DNA from 3 places in the Promicromonospora sp. NPDC090134 genome. Region 1 is predicted to be linked to each of the others. Evidence: riboswitches for the same ligand, from Rfam matches in the RefSeq annotation. Region 1 holds a riboswitch; each other region holds the start of a gene.
What was found. A riboswitch is a leader RNA that binds a small molecule or an ion and turns the genes downstream of it on or off. The one in region 1 is predicted to bind S-adenosylmethionine.
Positions count from the first base shown of each region.

Region 2: it holds a riboswitch for S-adenosylmethionine, as region 1 does, so the genes downstream of both, ACIPN7_RS01455 (methylenetetrahydrofolate reductase) here and ACIPN7_RS02660 (aminotransferase class V-fold PLP-dependent enzyme) in region 1, are expected to answer to the same signal.
Region 3: it holds a riboswitch for S-adenosylmethionine, as region 1 does, so the genes downstream of both, ACIPN7_RS23830 (LLM class flavin-dependent oxidoreductase) here and ACIPN7_RS02660 (aminotransferase class V-fold PLP-dependent enzyme) in region 1, are expected to answer to the same signal.

Region 1 is NZ_JBIVCZ010000001.1:606,124-613,214, reverse strand. Features, by position in the region: gene ACIPN7_RS02670 (amidase) at 1-928, shown strand, start outside; gene ACIPN7_RS02665 (hypothetical protein) at 1,035-1,631, shown strand; gene ACIPN7_RS02660 (aminotransferase class V-fold PLP-dependent enzyme) at 1,653-3,071, opposite strand; SAM riboswitch class IV at 3,103-3,217, opposite strand; gene ACIPN7_RS02655 (RNA polymerase sigma factor) at 3,459-4,139, shown strand; gene ACIPN7_RS02650 (serine/threonine-protein kinase) at 4,139-5,419, shown strand; gene ACIPN7_RS02645 (hypothetical protein) at 5,548-6,174, shown strand; gene ACIPN7_RS02640 (OmpA family protein) at 6,180-6,842, shown strand; gene ACIPN7_RS02635 (phosphotransferase enzyme family protein) at 6,830-7,091, opposite strand, start outside.
Region 2 is NZ_JBIVCZ010000001.1:326,965-334,055, forward strand. Features, by position in the region: gene ACIPN7_RS01435 (hypothetical protein) at 176-1,027, shown strand; gene ACIPN7_RS01440 (extracellular solute-binding protein) at 1,243-2,487, shown strand; gene ACIPN7_RS01445 (carbohydrate ABC transporter permease) at 2,560-3,435, shown strand; gene ACIPN7_RS01450 (carbohydrate ABC transporter permease) at 3,435-4,358, shown strand; SAM riboswitch class I at 4,453-4,569, shown strand; gene ACIPN7_RS01455 (methylenetetrahydrofolate reductase) at 4,574-5,518, shown strand; gene ACIPN7_RS01460 (Hsp20/alpha crystallin family protein) at 5,705-6,160, shown strand; gene ACIPN7_RS01465 (N-acetylmuramoyl-L-alanine amidase) at 6,361-7,091, shown strand, end outside.
Region 3 is NZ_JBIVCZ010000010.1:65,182-72,272, forward strand. Features, by position in the region: gene ACIPN7_RS23810 (RDD family protein) at 1-96, opposite strand, end outside; gene ACIPN7_RS23815 (LLM class flavin-dependent oxidoreductase) at 134-1,486, opposite strand; gene ACIPN7_RS23820 (O-acetylhomoserine aminocarboxypropyltransferase/cysteine synthase family protein) at 1,483-2,823, opposite strand; gene ACIPN7_RS23825 (rhodanese-like domain-containing protein) at 2,820-3,173, opposite strand; gene ACIPN7_RS23830 (LLM class flavin-dependent oxidoreductase) at 3,212-4,372, opposite strand; SAM riboswitch class IV at 4,797-4,908, opposite strand; gene ACIPN7_RS23835 (GH92 family glycosyl hydrolase) at 5,496-7,091, opposite strand, start outside.

The DNA of each region.
Region 1 (7,091 bases):
GGCGGCCTGCGGCGTGGTCGGCCTCAAGCCCACGCGCGGGCTGCTGCCCGCGGGCAGCGGCGTCGACTCGCTGGGCGGGCTCGTCGTGAACGGGCCGATCGCGCGCACCGTCGCCGACACCGCCCTGCTGCTGGAGGCGATGCTCCCGCGGCGCGCCGGGGGCGGCGTCGCGCACCCGTACACGCTGCGGGCGCCGTCGTACGCCGCGGGCGCGTACCTCGCGGCCGCGCAGCGGGCCGAGCTGCCGGAGGGCGTCGCCGGCCGGCGGGCCGCCCGCATCGGCGTGACGACCTCGTCGGCCTGGGACGGCTTCTACGACATCGCGGTGTCCCCCGAGGCGCACGCCGGGCTGGACGCGGGGGTGCGCGCCCTGGCCGGGGCCGGGCACGAGGTCGAGCAGACGGTGCTGGCCGAGGCGCCCGAGTACGCCCCGGCGTTCCGGACCCTGTGGATGGGCGGCGCGTCGGCGGTGCCGATCGACGACCCGGAGACGCTCGGCAAGCTGGAGCCCCTGACGCAGTGGCTCATCCGGTCGGGCCGCGAGGTGCCCGCCCGCCGGCTCGCCGAGGCGGTGCGCACGCTCACCGGCTTCGAACGCTCGCTCGTGGCGCAGGTCAGCGCCTACGACGCCGTCGTGACCCCCGCGCTCGCGCTCACGCCGCGGCCGATCGGGTGGTACGACGCCGAGGACCCGGAGCGGAACTTCGAGCAGCAGTGCCAGTACACGCCCTTCACGTCGATGCTCAACGTCGCCGGGCTGCCCGCGATCACCGTGCCGACCCACTGGACCGAGCCCACCGCCGAGGCGCCGGCCGGGCTGCCGATGGGGGTGCAGATCATCGGCCGGCCGGGCGGCGAGCTCACGCTGCTGGCGCTGGCGGCCCAGATCGAGGCGGCGCTCCCCCGCCCGCGCACCTTCCCCGTCTGACACGCGGTATTCGGTGGTGGCCGAAAGACCTTCCTCGCCGTGGCCGTCCCGTGCTTTGTTACCCCTGGAGGGTATTCAGTCGCGATCGCACGAGGAGCACGGGACCATGACCGAGACGTTCGAGACGGCCGCACCAACGCGGCCGAGCCGCTGGACCGGGACCTGGCCCACCAACACCGCCTGGATCGTGCTGGGCATGCTGACGGGCTTCGGCCTGCTGGTGGGCGGGACGGCGATCGTCGGCGGCACCTGGCGGGACGCGGTCGCGGAGGACCCGACGACCACGATCGGCGTCGCGACGCTGTGCTACCTGGCCGCCGCCGTGACCGGCGTCCGCTGGACGGCCTGGCTCGTCGCGCTCCTGGCGTCGGTGGTCCCTGTCGCGTCCGAGCTGCTGGACACGCCGCGCTGGATCGGATTCGTCCTGGTGGGGCTGGTCCTGACCGGCATCGGGCTGGCCCGCGGACGCCGCGCGACGTGGCCGCAGGCCGCCGCGATGGCCGGCTTCTTCGGGGTAGCGACGACGGCCCTGTTCCTGGAGCCGAGGCTCGGGCTGGCCCTCGCGGGCCTCGCCCTTGCCGCGCACGCCGGGTGGGACGTGGTGCACTACCGCCGCGACAGGGTGGTGAACCGTTCGCTCGCGCTGTGGTGCATCGGCCTCGACCTCACGATGGGCGGCATCTGCGTGGCCCTCGCGCTGTAGCCGCCGGACGCGCGGCGGCCGTCAGTCCTCGTCCGGGAGGCAGCCGAAGGCCTCGTCGAAGCCCAGGGCGGCCGTCGCCAGCAGGCCCGCGAGGCCGGAGCCCTCGGGCACGGGGCGCGGGTCGTCGGTCACGACCCACAGCCCGTCGACGACGTCGTACCCGGCCTGCGGACCCTCCTCGACCAGGCGGCCGACGGCTGCGATCAGCCGCTCGATCTCCTCGCCCGCGGTGCCGACGCCCACCGAGGCGCGCACGGCGCCGGCGTCGAACCCGAGCCGGCCGAGCAGCGGGTGCGCGCAGAAGCGGCCGTCCCGGACGCCGATGCCGTGCTCCGCGGACAGGTAGGCGGCGACGAGGCCCGGGTCGTACCCGGTCACGGTGAAGGTCACCACGCCCACGGGGTCCACGGCGTCGGCCCAGACCCGCACGACCTCGACGCGATCGATGGCCTCCAGCCCTGACACCAGCCGGCGGCGCAGGGCGTTCTCGTGCGCCACGACCTCGGCAGGGTCGAGCGCGGCCAGCTCCTCGCAGGCCGCCGCGAGCGCCACCGCGCCGATCACGTTGGGCGAGCCGGCCTCGTGGCGGGCGGGACCCTCGTGCCAGTCGGTGCCGCTCACGCGCACACGCCGGACGGCGCCGCCGCCCGCGAGGTAGGGCGTGCCCTGGTCGAGCCAGTCGCGGCGGCCCACCAGCACGCCGGCGCCGAACGGGGCGTAGGTCTTGTGCCCGGAGAAGGCGAGGTAGTCCACGCCCGTGGACTCCAGCGAGATGCGGCGGTGCGGCACGAGCTGGGCGCCGTCGAGCACCACGCGCGCGCCGAACTCGTGGGCGACGGCGACGATCTCGGCGATCGGGAGGGACTCGCCGGTCACGTTCGAGGCCCCGGTCAGGGCCAGGAGGGCGTACGGGCGGTCCGCGGCGGCGTCGGCCAGCTCCTCCCGGATCTGGGCGACCGTCTCGGCCACGGTGGCGCCGCCGGTCAGCACGGTCGCGCCGGTGGTGCGCTGCCAGGGCAGCAGGTTCGCGTGGTGCTCGACGTCGAGCACCAGCACGCGGCCGGGCTCGCCGTCGGGCTGCGCGGGGACGCAGCCGGCGAGGAGGTTGAGAGAGTCGGTGGTGTTCCGGGTGACGATCGTCAGGTCGTCCTCGCGGGCGCCGACGAACGCGCCGATGGTGCGGCGCGCGGTCTCGTAGAGCGCCGTGCTCACCTGGGAGAGGTAGCCCGCGCCGCGGTGCACGCTGGCGTACAGCGGCAGCACCTGGGTGACGCGGTCGGCGACGGCCTGGAGGGCCGGGGCCGACGCGGCGACGTCGAGGTTCGCGTACGAGACCTGCGTGCCGTCCACGAGCGGGACGAGCGTCCCGCCGCCGACGACGGGGCGCAGCGGGGCGAGGTCGGTCACCGCGATGGCACGGCTGAGAGTGGGAGCAGACATGGCGTCCTCCAGCACAGTCCTGGGGGAGGTTCCCCCGCGCTTGCCGCACGCGGGCTGCGCGCGGCCTGGTCGTCACCCGGGGCACCCCACCGCGGAGGGAGGGTTGCCGGCCAGCGAGCCGGGGCTTGACGCTGGCGCTCATGACCTGCGGCCATCCTGTGCTGCGGGCAAAACACCTGTCAACGCACGTCTCAGATACTGGTCCCACGATCCGGTCATGACACCGTCCCCGCACCCCGGTGCGGGTCGGATGCTCGCCCTCGTGCTCGGGGCACGAATTTGGTGTCCTCGTGCCACGGTGACCGGCATGATGTCAGGCGCGCAGAGACCACAGCGGCTATCGCGCGCCAGGACGCACGACGGACCGCGAGAGGAAACCCCGACCTCATGCCTCACCAGACACCCCCGCTCGTCCGCGCCCTCGACCAGGGCGACGCGCACGCCGCGCGCCGCGCCGTGTCCGACGCGGTGGACGGTCGGGAAGCCAGGGATGCCGGCCACGCGCCGGGCGGGAGCGGCACCCCCAGGGGGTCCGGCGGCCTGGAGGACGTGCTCGACCTGCTCGGGGCACGGGCCGCGGCCGGTTCCCCGCTCGCGACCGAGCTGCTGGTCGAGCTGTTGGACGAGTCGGGTGTGGTCCGCCGGTTCGTGCGTGGTGCGCTCCTCGACGAGTCGGCCGTCGACGACGTCTGCCAGGACACCCTCATCAGCGTGGCGACGTCGATCCACTCGTTCGCCGGCGCGTCCAAGGTCACCACCTGGGTGCATCGCATCGTCCGGAACCGGGTGGTGGACCACCTGCGCCGGCAGCGCGCCACCACCACGCTCCCCGACGACGACGTCGCGCCCGGCGCGCGGATGAGCTCGCTCATCGCCACCCGGGCCACGGTGCGCGACGCGCTCGACGCGCTGCCCGCCCTCTACCGCGAGCCGGTGACGCTGCGCGACATCGAGGGACTGCCGTACAGCGCGGTCGCCGACCGGCTGGGTCGCAGCGTGGGCACCGTCAAGTCCCAGGTCTCCCGAGGCCGGGCGCTCGTCGCGGCTCTGCTCGGGGACGCCGTCTGATGGCCGCCCGGGACAGGATGGGGCGATACCAGGTCGAGGACGTGCTCGGTGTCGGGTCGTTCGCCACCGTGCACCGCGCGGTCGACGAGCGGCTGGACACCACCGTGGTCGTGAAGGTCCTGGCCGAGAACCACAGCCTCAACCCGGAGATCCGGGAACGCTTCATCGCCGAGGGCCGGGCGTTGCGCCGGGTCGCGAGCCCGCACGTGATCACGGTCTACGACATCGGCGAGAACGATCGGCAGCAGCCGTACCTCGTGCTCGAGCACGCCGACCGGGGCACCCTCGCCGAGCGTGTCCGCGCCCTGCGTGCGGGCGGATGGACGGCGAGCCGCGCGGACGTGCTCGCCGTCGCCCGTGGGCTGGCCGCAGCCGTGCGGGCCGTGCACGCCGCGCGCCTGGTGCACCGCGACCTCAGCCCCGGCAACGTGCTGCTGCGCACCGGGCCCGACGCGCCCGCCGACACCGGTGCGGCAGGTGCGGCCGGCGCGCCGGGCTCGCTCCTCGCAGGCACGGCGTCCACCGTCGTGGGGCGCGACGAGCGGCTCGTGGTCGCCGACCTGGGCATGTGCAAGGACCTGGCGCGCAGCTCCGGGCTCACGGTCGCGGGCGGCACGGACGGGTTCCGCCCGCCCGAGCAGCACGGTCCCGGCACGGTCGACACGCGCGCGGACCTGTGGGCGATGTCCGCACTGCTGGAGTGGCTCACCGACGGCGCCGACCTGCCGCGCGCCCTGACCCGGGCGGTGCGGCGTAGCCTCGCGGACTCCCCGTCCCGGCGACACCCCGACGTCGCGGCGTGGCTCTCGGACGTGGAGGACGCGCTCGTCCCCGCGCGAGGAGACGTCCCCGCGGGAGGAGACAGGGCAGGGGCGCCCGCGGCCGCCGCGACGCCGGCCCGCCCGACCGGCCGGCGGCGTCGGCCGGTGATCGCGGTCGCCGTCGCCCTCCTGCTGGGTGCCGGGATCGGGTTCGGCGGCGCGTGGGGCTCGGTCGCATGGCTCGACGCCCGCCCCGACGCGAGCTCCGGCGCCGCGCGCGTCGCGATCTCCGGGCCCGAGACCGCGACGGTCGGCACCCCGGTGACGTTCACGGCCCAGGTCAGCGGCGCCGAGCACTGGGTGTGGACCCTGCCCACCGGGACGTACGTCGCCGACGACGGCTCCGTCGAGCTCACGGCCCGCAGCCCAGGGAGCGCCGAGGTGGTGCTCGAGGCCCGCGCGCCGGACGGGACGCGGATCACCGCGGTGCACCGGCTCGAGGTGGCAGAGCCGGGCTGACCGGAGCCGCCGGACCAGTTCGCCGTCGGCCCCGGAAGAAGTTCCGGGAGCGATGCAACCTTTTCGCCGCCCCGCCCGACTCACCCCTGTCAGCAACGTAACCGAGACCATCTGGTCAGGAGTAAAAGATGCGATACCTGCCCCGCCGACTGGCACCGATCGCCGTCGTGAGCCTGCTCGCCCTGAGCGCCTGCTCGTCCGGCAGCCCCGGCGCCGAGTTCGACGACACCGGCGCTTCCACCCCGCCGTCCGCGACGGGCAACCCCGCCGAGGACGGCGCGGCCCCCGGTGACGACGCCGGTGACCAGCCGGCCGGGACCGCCGGCGTCGACTTCCCCGACCCGGAGGACGTGGTCGCGGACGCGACCTTCACCGTGCCGGGCACGGAGTCGGACGAGGTCCGGTTCGGCATCGAGTCGATCGTGGTCTCGGGGCGCACCATGGAGCTGCGGCTCGTGATGACCCCGGAGTTCGACGACGGCGGCGGTGCGGCCTCGGTCTATGACGCCCTGGGCGAGAACGTGAACATCACCCTGATCGACCGGGAGAACCTCAAGGAGTACCGGGTGCTGGAGGCCGACGGGGGCGGACGCTGGTTCCGCACCGATCCGGTCTACACGGAGGCACTGCCCGGACAGTCCGTGGGCTACCAGGTGTTCTTCGCCGCGCCCGAGGACGAGATCTCGACCATCGACGTCCGGCTGACCGAGTCGTGGCCGGTGTTCAAGGACGTCCCGCTGACGGTCGAGGACTGAGCCGCATGCAGCGCAACCGCACCCGTCGCGCCCACCGGCCGCGACCCACGAACGCACTCACCGCCGCAGTCGTGTCCGTGACACTTCTCGGGCTCTCCGTGCCGCCCGCCGCCGCGGCGCCGGCAGGCGGGTCGATCGGCACGTACGGCTCGACGACCGGCGGCTACCCGTGGCCCGGCATCGAAGCGCTGGGGCTCGGTGAGCCGGCCCAGGAGCAGCTCGTCGCCTCCGTCACGGAGTACGTGGTCGGTTCGGTCACGCGATACGTCGTCGAGGGCTCGGTCGAGTCGGTCGACGACACCGCGCAGGAGTCCGGCGAGACCGTCGTGACCCTCTCCTCCGACATCCTCTTCGACACCAACGACGCCACCCTGCCGAAGAGCGCCACGGCGAAGATCGCCACGCTCGTCGCGGACGTGCCGAAGGGAGCGGCCGTGAGGGTCTACGGTCATACCGACTCGGTCGACACCGACGCCTTCAACCAGGACCTTTCGGAACGCCGGGCCAAGGCCGTGGCGGCTGCCGTCCGCGCCGCTCGGGCTGACCTGAAGCTCGACGTCCAGGGCTTCGGCGAGACGCAGCTCAAGGAGGCCGAGACCGGGAGCGAGGAGGCCGTGGCCCGAGCCCGCGCGGAGAACCGCCGCGTCGAGCTCCGCTACGGCGGCTGACCGGCCCCGAGGCCGGCGACGCGAGCCGCGTCCGAGCGGTACATCGCGGCGTGGTCGCGCAGCGCGGCGGGCCCGCCGTCGTCGGCCCTGGCCTCGCTGAACGCGGCGAGCTCCGTCAGGCGCTCTGCCATCGTGCCGAGCACGTCGGCGCGCGACCACTCGGCGCCGTACGCGGCGACCAGCGCGTCCAGCCGGGCCGGCGGGTCCAGGTGCCCGACGTCGTAGGTGACCCCGGCGAACGCGTCGCCC
Region 2 (7,091 bases), 280 kb from region 1:
GGCGGGGGATCCCGCCGTCGGCCGCAGGGCAGGGGGAGGGTCGCGGCCGCGGGCCGCGGCCCTTCGCCGTCTTCACCCACAACGTTTCCCGGCACCTGACCGTACTGGTGTGTACAAGCCCGACGGCGAGCGACGTGCTCGGGACGGGCATCCTCCGAAAGACGGGAACACCACGATGTCTCTGCACAGCACGTCTCGTACCTCTCCTTTCCGCCGTGGCCTGGTGGCGCTGGCCTCCGCCACGGCCCTGCTCGCCGGGGGCCTGGTCGTCGCCCCGGCGGCGCAGGCAGCGGCGCTGCCGGTCGTCGATGTCCACAAGCGCCAGGGCACCACGGTCACCACGTCGATGTACGCCTCGGGCTCCACGATCTGGGCCGACGTGGACGAGCAGGAGCTCCGCCCCGCCAGGTTCGGGTACACCGTCGCCCTGAAGGCCTCCGGTGGCACCATGCTCGGGGCGGAGGTGGAGGTCACGCTCCAGAAGATCAACCGTGAGCCGGTGCGCAAGCGCACGATCGTCATGAAGCGCACCAGCAGCACCGCCATGGTCAAGCGGGGAGCCATCAACTTCACCGGGACCATCGACCCTGGGACCTACCGCGTGGGTGTCGAGGTGTTCACCGTGATCCGCAAGGCGGACGGGACCCGGGTACGGCACCAGATCGACGTGAACGAGGCGCAGCGGGTGCAGTTCCGCCGCGCCACCATGGTCGACGCGGGCATCTCGTCGGATGCGACCGACGGCCGTCCCGTGCGGATCACTGCCAGCCCGAAGGTGCTGCGGGTCGCCGACGACGGCTCCGTCTCGTGGCTGCGGCTCCGCTCGGGCACCGCGATCCTCTCGTACGACCCCGACGGCCCGTGGGGCGAGAAGAGAGCCGTCTTCGTGCGGGACCTGAAGATCGGGTCCGACGGCCGGATCTCGACGGTCGTCAACGCTCGTGACGGGTACTGGAAGGTCACCTACCCGGGGACCTCCCGCTTCGCCTCCGGCACCGGCTGGATCCCCGAGCTCTGCGGTTGCTGATCACAGGGGTCGGCGCACCTCGCCGTCGGCCTGGAAACGCGCCAGGAGAAGGGCCGCAGCCGCGCGCTGCGGCCCTTCTTGCTGTCTCTCGGTTGCCCCAGGGGCAGGTCTGGAAACGCTGTGTCACCCGTGTGTCACAGGTTTGTTAGAACCATTGACAGATTACGACCCGAGTGAAAACGTGACCTGCACCACCACGAAGGAGAGGGACGGCAATGGCGCAGTACAAGAGGCTTGGCGGGATCATGGCGATCACGCTCGCCGCTACGACCGGACTGACGGCCTGCGGGTTCGGCGGGTCCAGCGGGGAGGCGACCGGTGACGGGACGACTCTCGACCTGCTCGTCCCCAGCTACTCCGACGCCACCCAGGGAAACTGGGACGACGTGATCGCCGGGTTCGAGGAGCAGAACCCCGACATCGACGTCAACCTGCAGGTCGAGTCCTGGGACAACCTCGAGTCCGTCATCGCCACCAAGATCCAGGGCGGCGACGCACCCGACATCTACAACGGCGGCCCCTTCGCCGGCTTCGCCGAGGACGAGCTGCTGTACCCGGTCGAGGAGGTCACCTCCGAGGAGACCTACGCCGACTTCCAGCCCACGTTCCTGGAGAACGCCCAGGTGGGCGGCACCACCTACGGTCTGCCGTTCATCGCCTCCGCCCGCGCGCTGTTCGTCAACGACGCGCTCCTGGAGGAGGCCGGCGCCGAGGTCCCCACCACCTGGGACGAGCTGCTCGAGTCCGCCAAGAAGGTCTCCGAGCTCGGCGGCGGTGTGGCCGGCTACGGCATGCCGCTCGGCTCCGAGGAGGCGCAGGCCGAGGCAGCGGTGTGGCTGTGGGGCGGCGGCGGAACCTTCGGCGACGCCGAGGCCATCACCATCGACACCCCGGAGAACCTCCCGGGCGCCGAGTTCGTCAAGAAGATGATCGACGAGGGCGCCACGCAGGCCGACGCCGGTGCGACGGACCGCAGCCCGCTGTTCGACATCTTCGTCCAGGGCAAGGTCGGCATGCAGATCGGCCTGCCGCCGAGCGTCGGGCAGATCGAGTCCGACAACCCCGACCTCGAGTACTCGATCCACCCGATCCCCACCGAGGACGGCTCGCCGTTCACGCTGGGCGTGGCCGACCACCTGATGGCGTTCCAGAACGACGGCGACAAGCAGGAGGCCATCACCGCCTTCTTCGACTACTTCTACTCCGCCGACGTCTACGTGCCGTGGGTCCAGGCCGAGGGCTTCCTGCCCACCACCCTGTCCGGCTCCGAGGAGCTCGCCGGCGAGGAGGCGCTCGCGCCGTTCCTCGAGGTGCTGCCCGACGCGCAGTTCTACCCGAGCACCAACCCGGACTGGGCCGCGGCCGACTCCGCCTTCAAGGCGCTCTTCGGCCAGCTCGACGGGAAGAAGTCGGCGCAGGACGTCCTGACCGAGATCCAGGGACAGGTCGACGCGGGCTGACGCCCGCTCCGACCGCCGTGCCGCGGCACGGCTGACCACACGCAACGCCGAACCGAAAGCACGGGGAACTTGGTGAAGGACCTGTTGAAGGCCCTGCCGTGGATCGGGCCCGCGGTCGCACTCATTGCGGCCGTGGTCCTGTTCCCGGTCGGCCTGATGTTCTGGAACTCGACACGCGACATCAGCCAGAGCGGCGTGGACGACGGGGGAGTGGGCCTCGCGAACTTCGCGACGGTGATCGGCTTCCAGTACTTCTGGCCCATCCTCGGCCGCACGGTCGTGTGGGTCGTCGTGGTCGTCGCCTGCACCCTGATCGGGTCGCTGGCGCTCGCGGCACTGCTGAACAAGGCGTTCCCCGGCCGCCGGCTGGTGCGGATGGCCGTCATCGTGCCGTGGGCGTCGAGCGTGGTCATGACGACGCTCGTGGTGCACTACGGCCTGGAGCCGTACTTCGGCATCATCAACTCGTTCCTCGTGGACGTCGGCCTGATCAGCACGCCGGAGGGCTACGGCTGGACCCGCCACCCCGGCACCGCGTTCGCGTGGGCCATGGCGGTCGCCGTGTTCGTGTCCCTGCCGTTCACCACCTACACGGTGCTCGCCGGGCTCCAGACGGTGCCCGGCGAGACCGTGGAGGCCGCGCGCATCGACGGCGCAAGCGGGGCGCGCACCTACTTCAGCGTGGTGCTGCCGCAGCTGCGGGGCGCCATCTCGGTGGCGGTGCTGATCAACATCATCAACGTGTTCAACTCGCTGCCGATCCTGCGCGTCATGACGGGGTCCATCCCCGGGTACGACGCCGACACCGTCATGACCATGATCTTCAAGTACATGCAGAACCAGCGGCAGATCGACCTGGCCAGCGCGCTGTCCGTCATCGCGTTCCTGGTGGTCATCGCCATCGTCGCCGTCTACGTGCGGGTCGTCCGCCCCCTGGAGGAGGTCTGATGACCGCGATCACCGACCCGGGGACCACCTCCCGCAGCGCGACCCGGCCGCCGTCGGACAACCGGCGACGGGTGCGGAGGTACACGACGGACCAGGTGCCGCTCGGGTCGCTGCTGCTCCGGCTGTTGGCCGGGCTCGTGGTGCTGGTGGTCTTCCTGCTGCCGTACCTGATCATGTTCTTCGGCTCCGTGAAGACGAAGGCCGAGATCAGGTCGGTCGACCCCACCTACTTCCCCACGGAGTGGCACTGGGACAACTACGTCACGATGTGGTCCACGCCCGAGACGCCGCTGGCGCAGAACCTGATCTCCACCCTGGTGATCTCGCTGTGCGCCACGCTGCTCGTGCTGGCCGTGGCGCTGCCCGCCGCCTACTACACGGCGCGGTTCCGGTTCCAGGGCCGGCTCTTCTTCCTGTTCCTCGTGATCGTGACCCAGATGGTGCAGCCCGCCGTGCTGACGTCGGGCCTGTTCCGGCAGTTCATCGCGATCGGGATCCTCGACACGTGGGTCGCGATGATCCTGGTCAACGCCGCGTTCAACCTGTCGTTCGCGGTCTGGATCATGCACAGCTTCTTCGCGGGCATCCCCAAGGAGGTCGACGAGGCGGCGCAGCTCGACGGCGCCGGCACGTTCGCCGTCCTGACCAAGATCAACCTGCCGCTCGTCTGGCCGGGCATCGTGACGGCGGTCGTGTTCACGTTCGTCGCCTCCTGGAACGAGTTCGCGGCCTCGCTGGTGCTGCTCACCACGGCGGGCAACCAGCCGCTGTCCGTGGCGCTCACCAAGTTCGTGGGCCAGTACGAGACGTCCTGGCACTACGTGTTCGGGGTGTCCGTCGTGGCGATCGTGCCCGTGGTGATCCTGTTCATGATCATCGAGAAGCGCCTGGTGGGCGGCCTGGTGGCCGGGTCGGTGAAGTAACGGACGGGCCCGGTCCACACACCGTGGACCGGGCCGTCTCGGTCTCCGGACGAATTCTGTCCCAGTGCTGGACGGTCGCTTAGCATGGTGGCGAACCCCATCCAGAGCGGTCGAGAGTCCTGGCTCACTGACACCGCAGCAACCTGCCGACCTTCCGCCGCGTCGCCGCGGAGCGAGGGACGCAAGGTGCTCACGCCAGGTTCGATGGAGCAGCCATGGTCGCCGAGCCACACCCGCACCGCCCCACCGTCTCGTTCGAGCTGATGCCCCCGCGTCGGCCGAACGCCGCGCCCAACTTCTGGGAGACGGCGCAGCGGCTCGTGGCTGCCCGCCCGGACTTCGTGTCCGTGACCTACGGGGCGGCCGGCGGCGACCGGGCCACCGCGCGCGAGGTGCTCGCGACCCTGCTGCGCGGCACGCCCGTGCTCCCCGTGGCCCACCTGACCTGCGTGGGCGCGTCCCGCGAGGACGTGTCCGCGGTGATCGAGGAGTTCCTCGAGGCCGGGGTGCGGTCGTTCCTCGCCCTGCGCGGCGACCCGCCGCGCGACGAGCCGGACTGGCGCCCGCCGGCCGACGGCGTGCGCTCCAGCGTGGACCTCGTCCGCCTCCTGCGGCAGGTGGACGAGCGGCGGTGTGCCGCCGACGTCAGCACGGCGCTGCGCTCGGCCGCCCGGCCGCTGGCGATCGCCGTCGCCACGTTCCCGGACGGCAACCCCGGGGCCGGCACCACGCGCGAGCAGGAGGTGCGCCGCCTGCTCGAGAAGCAGGAGGCGGGCGCGAGCTTCGCGATCACCCAGTTCTTCTACCGCGCGGACTCGTACACGGGGTTCGTCGAGGCGGCCCGGGCGGAGGGTGTGACCATCCCGATCCTCGCCGGGATCCTGCCTACCACCGAGGCCCGCCGCCTGCGCCGCGTCCAGGAGCTCACCGGGGTGGCGGCGCCCGCGGAGCTCCTGCGCGACCTCGACCGGCTCACCGCGCCCGACGGCGCCGTCGACCCCGAGGCCCAGCACGCGCACGGCATCGAGTACTCCGCGGCGCTCGCGCGCGAGGTGCTCGACGCCGGCACGCCCGGCCTGCACGTGTACACGTTCAACAAGCACCGCCCCGCCCTCGACCTGCTGGACCGGGTGGGCCTGTCGGGCCGCGCGGCCGCCTGACCGCGGACTGTCAGGCCGGCGGTCACCGAGTGACCTGCCGGTCCGGCGAGCCAGGCCCATGGACCCTTGGCACCCCCGGGTCGGGAGTACCAAGATTGGGCGTGTAGCCGGATGACGGCAGGGCCGTCATCTTGCGCGGCGGCCCTGGAGGGGCCGGGGCCGCATCGTCGTAGGAGGTGATGCGCGATGGCTACCTATTGGGACCCGATCCAGGAGATGGATCGGCTGTTCAGCACGTTTGCCGGCAACGCACGGCAGTCCGGCGGCATGCCGATGGACCTGTTCCGCACGGGCGACCACTACGTCCTGTCCATGGACATGCCCGGCGTCGACCCTGGCACCATCGACGTCTCGGTCGAGGACCGGACGCTCACCGTCCGTGCCGAGCGCACGCAGCGGTCGGACGCCGAGGCGCAGTGGCTGGTCCGCGAGCGGCCTACCGGCACGTTCGCGCGGCAGCTGACGGTGGGCCGGGGGCTTGCGCTCGACAGCATCTCGGCGTCGTACACCGACGGCGTGCTCTCGCTGACGATCCCGGTCAGTGAGGAGGCGAAGCCGCGCAAGATCGACGTGGCGCACACAGCCGGGTCGACGTCGATCGGTCAGGGTTCGTCCGAGGGGCGCCAGACCATCGAGCAGTAGTCTCCTCCGTTCGCCGCGTCGGACGCTCAGGTCTCCCCCCGGGGGGCCTGAGCGTCTGACATGTCCGGCGGGACCTTCCGGGCGCAGGCATCGCGCGCGGGATATACCCCGGATGTGATGTACCGGGGGGTCGCGGGGTCGGCCGATACTACGGATGAAATCGGCACGTACCAGCGCGACCGACCCGTGGAGGCCCCACCGTGCACGAACACGACCACAGCTCCACCGACTGCAGTCCCGACAGCCACGCCGCGTTCGGACGGCGTGACCTCCTGCGCGGCGCCGTCGTCCTCGGCATCGGTGCCGCGGGCGCGACGATCGCCGCGCCCGCCGTCGCCGCGCCCGCTCCTACGGAGAGCACGCCCGGCGCCACCCCGGCGCGGACGACGGACGCCCCGCCGTCCCTGGCCCCGGACCCCGAGGCGCCCGCCGACGCGCCGCCCGGCGCCGTGGCCGGGGTCGAGGTGGCCGCGCCGGCCATCGCGAGCTGCGCCACCTGGGGCGCCGCGGCGGCCCGCGGGACCATCGACACCGTCTCGACCAACCCGAACAAGATCCTGATCCACCACACGGCGTCGGCCAACGTCACCGACTACTCCCAGGCCGCCGGCTACCAGATCGCCCGCGACATCCAGCAGTGGCACTTCGCCAACGGCTGGGTGGACACCGGGCAGCACCTCACGGTGAGCCGCGGCGGGTACGTCATGGAGGGCCGGCACGGCTCGCTGTCGCGGCTGCAGAACGGCAGCGGCACGGTCGTGGGCGCCCACGCCCCCGGGCAGAACAGCCAGGCCATCGGCATCGAGAACCAGGGCACCTACACGAGCGCCACGCCGCCCGCGCAGCTCTGGAGCCGGCTGGTCGAGCTGTGCGCCTACATCTGCGACCAGTACGGCATCGCACCCACCCAGATCTACGGGCACAGGGACTA
Region 3 (7,091 bases), on a different contig from region 1:
CGGGATGCCGATCGCCGCGAGCGCCGCGAGCCACACGAGGAAGCAGAGCCAGTCGACGAGCCACGCCACGATGCGCCGCCAGGCCTCGGAGTTCACGTCGCTGACGCTACCGCGCGCCGGCCCCGGGGCGCGCTCAGAACGCCCGGAGGTTGGCCCGCAGGCCGCCGTCGGCCCACTCCGTGCGCAGGATGCCGCGGCGGCGCAGGATCGGGACCAGCTCGTCGAGCGTGCGGTGCACCGTGACGGGGTGCAGGTCGCCCCACAGCAGCACGCCGTCGTTGCCCCACTCCCCCAGCTCCTCGATGAGGTCGGCGAGCTCCCCGGCGGTGCCGACCCAGCCCGTGCGGTCGGCGATGCGGCCCAGGCGGGCGAGCCCGCCGAGCAGCACGCGCAGCGGCGTGGTGGCGAGGTCGTGGTCGCCCACGAGCCGCTTGATCGAGCCGTGCGAGACGTGGTCGCCGAACAGGCCCGTGGGCAGCGGCTTGTCGAGGTCGAGCGCCGTCAGGTCGGTCTCCAGGTCGCTGGACTGCTGCTCGGCGATCCGCAGCAGCGTCGCGTCGTCCGGGTTCGCCGACGCCGCGACCAGCCGGTCGGCCTCCTGCGGGCTGGCGACCAGCACCGGCTTGATCGCGAACAGCACCTTGACGTGCTCCAGGGCTCGCCCGGCCGCGCGGGCCGACGCGTGGACGCGGGCCCGGTAGTCGCGAACGCTCTTCTCGTGCAGCGGCGCGAGCGCGAGCTGGACGTCGCTGTTCGCGCCGGCGAACGCCAGCCCGCGCCCCGACCCGCCGGGCGAGACGATCACGGGCTCGCCGTCGGCCCCGCCGTCGAACGGGAGGGCGTTGAGCGGGCCGTCGAACGCGAAGTGCTCGCCGCGGTGCCGCACCGGGCGCAGCAGGCGCCCGTCGGCGTACCGGCCGCCGGTCCGCACACCGCCGGGCCCGACGGCGCCCGGGTCGGCGATCAGCGCGCCGTCGTCCCAGGAGCGCCACAGCGCGCGGACGCCGTCGAGCCACTCCTCGGCGCGGTCGTACGCGGCGTCGTGCCCCAGCGGCGGCGCGGCCGAGAAGTGCCGCGCGCTGCCGGTGTCGGTCACGAGGTTGAGGCCGAACCGACCGCCCGACAGGTGCTGGAGCGTCGCGAGCTGCCGCGCCCCGGTGTAGGGCAGCACGGCGGCCGGGTTGACCGTCGGCACGATCCCGAGGTGCTGGGTCGCGGCGAACAGGTACGGGGCCAGCAGCAGCGGGTCGTGCTTGGGGCCGCCGAACGCCTGTCGCACGCGCAGGTCGATGGTCTCGGGGCTGCCGAGCGACGGGGCGTCCTCGATGATCAGCAGGTCCACGCCCGCCTGCTCCAGGGCGCGGGCGGACTCGACGTAGAGGTCGGGCCGGGTCCAGTCGTAGTTCCAGTCCAGGTAGTCGTGGCCCCAGCCGTGCGGCCCGAAGCCGCGGGCCAGGAACCAGCCGAGGTGCTGCCGGCGGGTCATGGTGTCTCCTTGCGTGGGGTGCGGGCGGCGGCCAGCCCGCGGTCGAGGTCCGCGATGAGGTCGGGCAGGTCCTCGATGCCGACCGAGAGGCGCAGGGTGCCCGGGTGGATGCCCGAGGCGGCCCGTTCCTCGGGGGTGCGCAGCACATGGCTGGTGCTCGCGGGGTGCAGCACGAGCGAGCGCACGTCGCCGATGTGGGTCATGTGCGTGAAGACCTCCACGGCCTCGACCAGCGCGCGTGCCGCGGGAGCGCCGCCGTGCAGCGTGAAGGTGAACACGGAGCCCTGGCCGTCCGGCAGGTACCGCTTGGCCAGCGCGTGCGACGGGCTGGAGTCCAGCCCGGAGTAGTCCACCGACGCCACCTCCGGCCGGAACGCCAGCCAGCGCGCGACCTCCAGCGCCGCGGCGCTCTGCCGCGCAACCCGCAGCGACAGCGTCTCGATGCCCTGGCCCACGAGGAACGCGTTCAGCGGCGACGGCGTCGGGCCGAAGCGCGGCGCCACCGTCTCGCGCAGGTACGCGAGGCGTGCGTTCCCGCCGTGCCGGTCGGCCACGCTCGGCCCGCCCGTGCGGCTCGGCGCCACGAGGTGCGGGTAGAGCGCGCCCGCGGCGCGCGGATCGAACGTCCCGGAGTCGACGACGACGCCGCCCAGCACCGAGCCGTGCCCCGCCAGGAACTTGCTGGCGGAGTGCACCACGACGTCGGCGCCGTGCTCGATGGGCCGAAGCAGGTACGGCGTGGCCAGCGTGTTGTCCACGACGAGCACCAGCCCGTGCGCGTGCGCGACGTCGGCCACGGCCGCGAGGTCCGGCAGGTCGTTGCGCGCGTTCGGGATCGACTCCAGGAACAGCACGCGCGTCTCGGGGCGGATCGCACGCTCCCAGGCGGCGGGGTCGGCGGCGTCGTCCACGAAGTCGGCCTCGATGCCGAGGCGCGGCAGGTTCTCCAGGAGCAGCCCGCGCGTGCCCTCGTAGATGCTGGACGCGGCGAGCACGCGCTGCCCGGCCTCGACCAGGCCGAGCAGGGCGACCGTGACGGCCGCCTGGCCGCTGGCCAGGAACAGCGCGTCGGTGCCGCCCTCCAGGGCCGCGATCCGCTGCTCGACGGCGGCCGTGGTCGGGTTGCCGGTGCGCGTGTAGGCGAAGCCCTCGCCCGCGCCGAAGTGCCCGGCGGCCTGCTCCCACTCCTCGAACTCGAACCCGGCGGTCAGGTAGACGGGCGTGGCCCGCGGGACCGCGCGGGCCGATGGCGTGGTGTCGGGCGCGCCGGTAGCGCGCCCGGCGTCGTCCCGCCCCGTGCTGCGCGCGTGCACCTGCCGGGTGGCGAAGCCGGTCATGGCGCCGCGCTCGGCTCGGCCTCCGCCGCGGGCAGCCCGGCCTCCTTCCAGGCGGGGAACCCGCCGTCGACGTGCGAGACGTCGGTGTAGCCGCGGGCCGCGAGCGCCTCCGCGACCGGGCCGGAGCCGTCGACGGAGCCGCACACGACCACGACGGGCGTGTCGAGGGTGATCGCCGGGTTGTCGGACGGCCCGAACAGCGCGTCGAGGTTGTTGCGGTCCGCGAGCGTGGCGCCCGGGATCTCGCCCGCCGAGGCGCGGCCCGCGGCGGAACGGACGTCGATCAGCAGGGCGCCGCCGGCGACCTTGGCGCCCGCGGCGCCGGGGGTCTGCAGCTCAGGGGTGGTCATGGTGGTCTCCTCCGGGTGGACGGTGGTTCGTCGGGTGGTCAGGCGCTCAGGAGCCGGCCCGTGGGCAGCGCCCGCTCGGCGGCCCCTGCGTCCGACAGCCCGAGCGAGCCGCGCAGCGACGTCGCCGTCCGTTCGGTGCGGAACAGGCCCGCCTGCTGGAGCGCGGGCACCAGGTGGTCGGTGATCGCGTCGAGGTCGGAGCTGAGCGAGGACGGCTGCAGCAGGAACCCGTCGACGGCGCCGACGGTGGTCCAGTCGGCGATCAGGGTGGCGAGCTCGTCCGGCGTGTCGGCGACGACCAGCCCGTCGCCCATGACCGCCGTGCCCTCCAGCGCCTCGACGAGCTCGAGCCGGGCCCGGGCGCTGGCCCGCTCCTGCGCGAGCACCACGTAGACCTCGGCGAGCACGCGGAGCTCCTCGGGGTCGCGCCCGGCGGACAGTGCGGCGTCCCGCACGAGCCGGCGCAGCCGTACCGCGTGCGCGGCGTCGGTGACGGTGATCCGCGCGACGTCGGCGGTGCGGCCGGCCAGCGCGGCGCTGGCCTCGGAGCGCACGCGGACGACGACGGGCGGGGGCGTCTGCGGCAGGACGTCGTCCGTGCCGGCTGCCGGGCGGCCCCGGACGGCGAACCGGATGCCGTCGTGGTCCACGCGGAACCGGCCCTCGGCGTCGAGCTCGACCGCGCCCGCCCCGCTGCCGGGTCGGCCCGTCCACACCTGCGTCACGGACCGGATGCCCAGCTCGACCCTGCCGGCCCACGCGTCGTCGGCCTCGGGGAGCTTGCTCTGCCGCACCGCCTGCCAGCCGGCCCGGCCGCTGCTCGCGCGGTCGATGCTGCTCAGCGCGACGGCGGCGTGGGCCGCCTCGACGTGCACCGTGTCGACGGCGGCGACCAGCCCGATGCCGGCCGTGACCCGCGCGGCCCGGGCCGCGGCGACGGCCGTGTCCAGCCGCCCCGTGACCTGGCTGCGGCCGGGGTGGAGCAGGAATCCCTCGTCGAGGCTGACGAAGTCGAGCAGGCCGCGGTCGGCGGTCCGCACGAGGTGCAGGAACCGCTCGCCGTCGAACGGGCGCGGAGCCACCGGGCCACGTGCCCGGTGGGCGCCCGGACGGGCACCGGCGGAGGTGAGATCCACGCCGAGCACGACGGGACGGGAGGAGGTGGGGGCGAGGGACGTGGGCTGCGACGGGTACGGCACGGCGGGGCTCCGTTCGGGCTGCGGCTGCGCGACGGCGCCCGGAGGACCCGGCCGGCGCGCGCAGGGTGCGCGACGGCGTCCAGGGGTCACCCGGGAGCGTGGCTGCCAGAGGGCAGGAGTGGGACGTCCGGTCAGGGACGTGAGGGCCGGATACGGCCAGGGCTCGGCGTGCGACGCCGAGAGGAGTTCCGGGCGGCGGACCGGTGGCGGCTGTGGCGACCGGTCAGCGCGTCGGGACGGTCACTGTCCGGCTGTCGCCGTCAGCGACAGGAACAGTGACAACACATGTGCTCGCGCGACATGTGCTCGCGCGGGGCAGCACCAGCCCGCACGGTGACGTTCCGGGACGGCAGGGACACGTGGACGGCGGGGGCAGCGCTCCGGGTCATCGTCGTTCTCCTCACCTGCTCGCCCAGCGGCGAGCGACGCGTGTTGTCATCCGCCGGCGGCGGTGGACCTGGTCCTCACCCGGGGCACCCACCCGCGCGGGGGGTTGCCGTCCGACCAGCCGGGGCTTCGCGTCGGAACTCATGACCTGTCGAGGCTTTCTACATCTCTCCGATCGGATAAGTGCGGTTGGTCTCGATGTCACAGAAGATACGAATGGAACCCATAGAAGTCAATGATCCTTGCGCAGATCTCACATCCCGGGACCAAGGTCTCGCCGCGGCTCGGGGGTGCGCGCTGGTGGACGCCGGCCGGGACACGGCACGCGCCGGCCGGGCGAGGTACGCCCGGACCGACACGGCGCGGACCCGGACCCGGCCCCGCAAGGCGCGCCCCCGAACCGACACCGCGCGGCCCCGGACCAGCAAGGTGCGCTTCTACCCAGTCACTGGGCCCGGAATCACCCCGATTCCGGGCCAGATGACTGGGTAGAAGCGCACTCTCGCCTGGTCCGTTCGCTCGCTCACGCGCCGACCTCGGCAAGAGGCCGGGGTCACGCGCCGGCGTCGGCAGGCGGACGCAGTCACGAGACGGGCCGAGCGATCAGCCGATCTGCGATAGACCGACGCCGTCGAGCCCCGGCCCCCACGACGCAGAAGTGCGCTTCTACCCAGTCATTGGGCCCGGAATCGGGGTGATTCCGGGCCCAATGACTGGGTAGAAGCGCACTCTCGGGTCAGCCCAGGAGGAGCTCGATCTGGGCGAGGGCGCCGGGCTCGGCCAGCTCCAGCCGGAGACCCGTGAGCGGCACCGGCTCGTCGAGCACGAAGGGGCGGAGCTGGTTCGGCCAGCGCCACGCCTCGCCGGACCGCTCGTCCAGCACCCGCCCGTCGGCCGCGACCAGGCGCCAGGCCGACGGCGGTCCGGACACCCTCTCGACGGTCGACGACCCGGGCACCTCCGCAGAGGACAGCCCGGGCGCGCCGTTGGCCGACGCCGGCTCGGACGTCGGGCCCGAGGTCAACGTGTAGGCGCGCAGCATCGATCCGGCCGGGACGTCCGCACCGGGAGCCCAGTTGAGCGCGCCGTCCACCGCGGCCGACGTCGTCAGGTCGCCGTCGGTCAGGTGCGGCAGCGCACCCTCGGCACTGCGCCAGCCGCCATCGGCTCGCCGCCACGGCCGCTCGGGCGCCGAGTCGTCGCCGATCCCCGCGGCGCCAGCAGCGCCAGCACCACCACCAGCACCAGCACCAGCACCAGCACCAGCACCAGCCTCGTCGTCCGACGGCACGCCCCACCGGGTCGGGATCTCCGACAGCGCGAAGCGCAGGGTCGCTCCCCCGACCAGGTCGACGTTGTCGATCGACGGCGTCGTGATCACCCGGGCCGCGGCCGCGTCCGACCCCGCCGCAGCCGCGCCGGCACCGCCCGCCACATCCGGCCGAGCTACGTCCAGCCCCGCCACGTACTGCCGACCGGCCGCCCCGGGGGCCTCGATCACGAGGTCGCCGTCGGGCCGGTGCACCACCGCCCGGTCGAACAGCGGCGACGTGACCGCCCAGCGCGGCGAGCCGATCTCCAGCGGGTACAGCCCGAGCGCGGCCAGCACGTACCAGGCCGACATCTCGCCGTTGTCCTCGTCGCCGTGGTAGCCCTGACCGATGTCGTTGCCGGTCCACAGCCGGGTCAGGATCTCGCGCACGACCTCCTGGGTGCGGTCGGGCCGCCCGGCGACCGACCACGTCCACGCGATGTGGTGCGACACCTGGTTCGACTGGCCGAGCTGGCCCAGGCGCACGTCGCGCGCCTCGAACATCTCGTGGATGGGGTTGCCGTACGAGCCAGGCTTGTCCGCCCGCTCCGGCGCGGCGAAGAACCGTTCCAGCAGCTGCTCCAGCCCCGCGCGCCCGCCGTGCAGGGCGGCCAGCCCCGCGCCGTCGTGCACGGGGTGGAACAGGAAGTTCCAGGCGTCGGACTCGGTGTAGTCGCCGCCCCACGCGTCCGGGTCGAACGGCGCCGGGTCGAACGCCCCGTCCCGGGCGCGCCCGCGGAAGAACCCCGTGGCGGCGTCGAAGAGGTGCACGTACCCGAGCGCGCTCTGCCGCAGGTAGGCGGCCTCGTCGCGCAGGGCCCGACGGCGCTCGTCCGGGGTCCCGGGCGCGTCCGCGAGCGCCTGCGCCATCCGCGCGAGCCCGGCGTCGTTGATGTAGCCCTCCAGGCTCCACGACACCGACTCCTCGACGTCGCGCGGCACCCAGCCGTGCGTGAGCGCGAAGTCCTGGCCCTTGCGTCCCACGCCGGACCGGGTGGGCAGCGCCGTGGCGTTGCGCAG